2 regions of the Cellulosimicrobium sp. XJ-DQ-B-000 genome follow, and region 2 is predicted to be linked to the other one. Evidence: riboswitches for the same ligand, from Rfam matches in the RefSeq annotation. Region 2 holds a riboswitch; the other holds the start of a gene.

Region 1 (2,196 bases), on a different contig from region 2:
CTGGCGCACGGCGCCGCCGCCCGCGAGGTAGGGGGTGCCCGCGTCGAGCCAGTCGCGCCGCCCGACGAGCGCCCCCGCGCCGAACGGCGCGTAGGTCTTGTGCCCGGAGAACGCGACGTAGTCGACGCCCGACGCGGCGAGCGAGAACCCGCGGTGCGGGACGAGCTGAGCGCCGTCGAGCACGACGCGCGCCCCCGCGTCGTGCGCGGCGCGGACGACCTCGGCGACGGGCAGGGACTCGCCCGTGACGTTGGAGGCGCCGGTCACGGCGACGAGCGCGTACGGGAAGCGCGCGAGCTCGGTGCGCAGGCCCGAGAGCGTCTCCGCGACGGACGCGCCGCCCGCGAGGACCGTCGCGCCGCCGGCGCGCTGCCACGGCAGCAGGTTCGCGTGGTGCTCGACGTCGAGGACGAGCACGCGCCCGGGCGTGCCGTCCGCGTTCGCCGGGACGCAGCCCGCGAGCAGGTTGAGCGAGTCGGTCGTGTTGCGCGTGACGACCGTGACGTCGTCCTCGCGTGCGCCGACGAACGCACCGATCGTGCGGCGCGACGCCTCGTAGAGCGCCGTGGAGACCTGCGAGAGGTAGCCCGCGCCGCGGTGCACGCTCGCGTAGAGCGGCAGCACCTCGGTCACGCGGTCCGCGACCGAGCGCAGCGCCGGGGCCGAGGCCGCGACGTCGAGGTTCGCGTACGGCACGCTGCGGCCGTCGACGAGCGGGACGAGCGTGTCCCCGCCGACGACGGGCAGGAGCGCGGGCGCGTCGGCGAGCGCCGCGAGGTCAGGGGCCGGGGCGTCGGTGGGACACGAGACGTCCGCGAGAGCAGTCATGGCACAGTCCTCCAGGGTCGTCCGGGGAGAACCTCCCCGCGCTTGCCGCCCGCCGGTCGGCGTGCGGCCTGGTCGTCACCCGGGGCACCCCGCCGCGAGAGGAGGGTTGCCGGCCAGCAAACCGGGGTTTCGCGCTGGCACTCATGACCTGCGGACCAGGATGTCCGCGCGCACGGTGGCGTGTCAACCGGTGGTCACGGCGTCTCGGATGGCGGGACGCAGCCCACGGGCGTCTCCAGGCGCCACCCCGACTCGTCGACCGCGAACGACTCGAGCACCTCCCCCGTGCCGGCGTCGAGCACGACGACCGAGTCGGCCGGCCACCGCGCCGGGTCGCCCGGCGGTGTCGCCGGCGGGCGCTGGAGGCGCACACCGCGCGTGTGGGCCTCGATCACCGCGCCCGTGCGGGTGCTCGCGAGCACGACCTCCGGGTGCGCGTCGGCGTAGGCGTCGCACGCCGCGCCGTTCCCGTCGGAGCTCCACCAGCCCTCGTACCCGCCGACCGTGTGATCGGCCAGGTCGACCGGCTCGCCCCGGTGCGCCGCGGCCCCGTCCGACGACGGCGGGGGCGGGTCGAGCCGCTCGCCGTCGGGCCGCTCGCCCTCGGGGCGAACCGGGTGGACGGACGGCCGCTCCCCGGGCGTCCGCGCGGCATCGTCCCCGACGGGCCCCACGCTCACGACACCCTGCGGGGGCTCCTCCCCGCCGGACGCGGCCCACCACCAAGCGCCCGCCGCGACGACGACCGCCGCCACGCCCGCGCCCGCAGCGCGTGCTCGTCCCGTCTGCATCGACTCCCCCCGCCCGCCGGGACCCCCGCCCGGCCGCGCGGCCACGCTAGCGGAGCCGCGCGGCGTCGAGCACCCCTCACGGGCCGCTCCCCGAGACGGGCGTTCCGCACGTCGGACGCGTGGCGTACGATCCGAGCCAACCATCCGGAGCGGCCGAGTGACGTGGCACGTCGACGCCGCAGCAACCCCCCGGACCGCCTCGGCGGCCGGGCGCAGGGTGCTACTGCCACGATCGATGGAGGAGGACTCTCATGAGCGACCAGTCCCAGCAGGCGTCGGCACCCTGGCCGGCACCCCCCGAGGCGCGTCCCGCCGTCGGCTACGCCGGCGACCTCACCCCGCAGCAGGCATGGGACCTGCTCGCGCACGACGAGCGCGCCGTGCTCGTGGACGTCCGCACCGAGGGCGAGTGGCGCACCATCGGCGTGCCCGACGCCACTCAGCTCGGCCGCGACGTCCTGTTCGACGAGTGGGTGACCCCGGCGGGGCCCAACCCGCGGTTCCTCGACCGGCTCGTCGAAGCAGGCCTGACCCCCGGCGACGAGCGCCCCGTCGTGTTCCTGTGCCGCTCGGGCCA
Region 2 (2,196 bases):
CCCGCGTCGAGGACGCGCTGCGCGAGGTCGACCGAGTACGCGATCCCGTAGGCGTGCTGCGCCTCCGGGTCGGGCAGGGCGTCCAGCGCGTCCAGCAGGTGCTGGGGGGCGCGCACGCCCGTGAGCTCCTCGACGCGACGGAGCCGCGCGGGCTCCGTCGTGGGCAGCAGCCCGGCGAGGATGGGGATCGTCACGCCGGCCGCACGGGCCTCGGCGACGAAGTCGGTGTACGACGACGCGTCGTAGAAGAGCTGCGTGATCGCGAAGCTCGCGCCGGCCTGCTGCTTCTGCCAGAGGCGTCGCACCTCCTGGGTGCGCGTCGTGCCGGCGGCGGGGTTGCCGTCGCAGAACGTCGCGACGGCGATCGTCAGCGGCCGGGCCGCGCCGCGCAGCGCGACGGCCGGGTCGGACGCGCAGCGCGACGCCTCGACCTCGCGCAGCAGGGCGACGAGCTCGGTCGACGACCGGACGCCGTCCGGCGCGGGCTGCCAGTCCGGCTGGTCGCGCGGCGGGTCGCCCCGCAGGGCGAGGAAGCTCCGCACGCCCTCGTCGAGGAAGTCGGTGATGACCGACTCGACGTCCTCGCGCGACGCCCCGACGCACGTGAGGTGCGCGATCGGCAGCACGGGCGTGCCCTGGAGCAGGCGTCCGACGACCTGGCGCGCGGTCGCGCGGTCGGTGCCCGCGGCGCCGTACGTCACGGACACGAAGTCGGGGTGCGTCGCGACGAGACGGCGTGCCGTCTCCCAGAACTTCGGGGCCGCGTCCGGTCGGCGCGGGGGCATGAGCTCGAACGACACCGTCGGCCGAGGACGGCCCGGACGGTGCGCGAAGGATGCCTCTGAGGTCATGCGTCACTCCATCGACCCTGGCGTTAGCACCTTTGTCCTCGGGAGGCTTCCGTCGGCGGGTTGCTGCGGTGTCGTCGAGCCAGGACTCTCGACCGCTCTGGATGGTTGGCACGATCCTACGACCCATCCGACATGCGGTCGAGAGCGCCCGCCAGGTGAGATGCGGAGGGATCGGCCGGAGGCGTACCGGCGCCTCGCGCTACGGATCTCGGGCTCTCTACGCTACGAATTTCAGGTTTCCTACGCTACAGATTTCAGGTGCTCGAGCGAGGTCCCAGACACCGACCATGGCGACGGGTCGTCGTCGGCCTTGCAGGTCTCAGGCCCTCCGGCGCTCGGGCACGTGCAGGCGGCGGAGGAACCGGTCGGTGCGCAGCGGCGGCCCGCGCCGGTCGAGGAGCGACACGACGACGACGGTCGCCGTCGCGAGCGGGATGGTCCAGGCGGCGGGCTGGGCGAGCAGGGCGCGCACGACGCCGGGGACGCCGTCGGCCGTGCCGCCGGACGGGCTCCCGTACCCCGCGGCGACGAGCGCGGACGACGCGAGCAGCGCCGTCGCGCACAGGACGGCGCCCACGACCATGCCCGCCACCGCGCCGCGCGCGGTGAGGCCGCGCCACCACACGCCGAGCAGGATCACGGGGGAGAGGGCCGACGCGGCGAAGACGAACACCGTCCCGACGCTCGTCACGAGGCCCTGCGGGATGGTGACGAGCGCGAACGCGAGCGGGATGAGCGTGCACGCGACCGCCGACCAGCGGAAGGACCGCACGGTGCCGCCGAACAGGTCCTGGCTCACGACGCCCGCCAGCGCCACCACGAGCCCCGACGACGTCCCGAGGAACGCGGCGAACGCCCCGGCGACGACGAGCGCGGCGAGGAGCTCGCCGCCGAGCCCGGGCACGAGGCGGGTCGGCAGCGTGAGGACGACCGTGTCCGCGACCCCGGGCGCCGCGAGGTCGGGCGCGACGACCCGCGCCACGAGCCCGAGCGTGCTCGACACCATGTAGAACACGCTGATCATGACGAGCACGACGACGGTCGTGCGGCGGGCCGAGCCGCCGTCGGGTGAGGTGTAGAAGCGCACGAGGACGTGCGGCAGGCCGGTCGTGCCGAGCAGGAGGGCGAGCAGGAGCGAGACGGTCGCGTACGCGTCGAGGCCACCCGGCCCGGCCTCGGGGGGGAACACGGCGCCGGGGTCGAACGTGACGACGGCGCCACCGGGCTCGAACGCCCCGCCGAGCGCCATGAGCACGAAGACGAGCGGCACCGCGAGGGCGGTGAGCTTGACCCAGAACTGGAACGCCTGGACGAACGTGATGGAGCGCATCCCGCCCGCGGCGAC

The links. A riboswitch is a leader RNA that binds a small molecule or an ion and turns the genes downstream of it on or off. The one in region 2 is predicted to bind S-adenosylmethionine.
Region 1: it holds a riboswitch for S-adenosylmethionine, as region 2 does, so the genes downstream of both, RDI86_RS05440 (aminotransferase class V-fold PLP-dependent enzyme) here and RDI86_RS08120 (methylenetetrahydrofolate reductase) in region 2, are expected to answer to the same signal.

The regions. Positions count from the first base shown of each region.
Region 1 is NZ_JAVHYN010000002.1:343,121-345,316, forward strand. Features, by position in the region: gene RDI86_RS05440 (aminotransferase class V-fold PLP-dependent enzyme) at 1-828, opposite strand, end outside; SAM riboswitch class IV at 862-977, opposite strand; gene RDI86_RS05445 (hypothetical protein) at 1,023-1,619, opposite strand; gene RDI86_RS05450 (rhodanese-like domain-containing protein) at 1,871-2,196, shown strand, end outside.
Region 2 is NZ_JAVHYN010000004.1:64,632-66,827, reverse strand. Features, by position in the region: gene RDI86_RS08120 (methylenetetrahydrofolate reductase) at 1-851, opposite strand, end outside; SAM riboswitch class I at 857-959, opposite strand; gene RDI86_RS08115 (cation acetate symporter) at 1,171-2,196, opposite strand, start outside.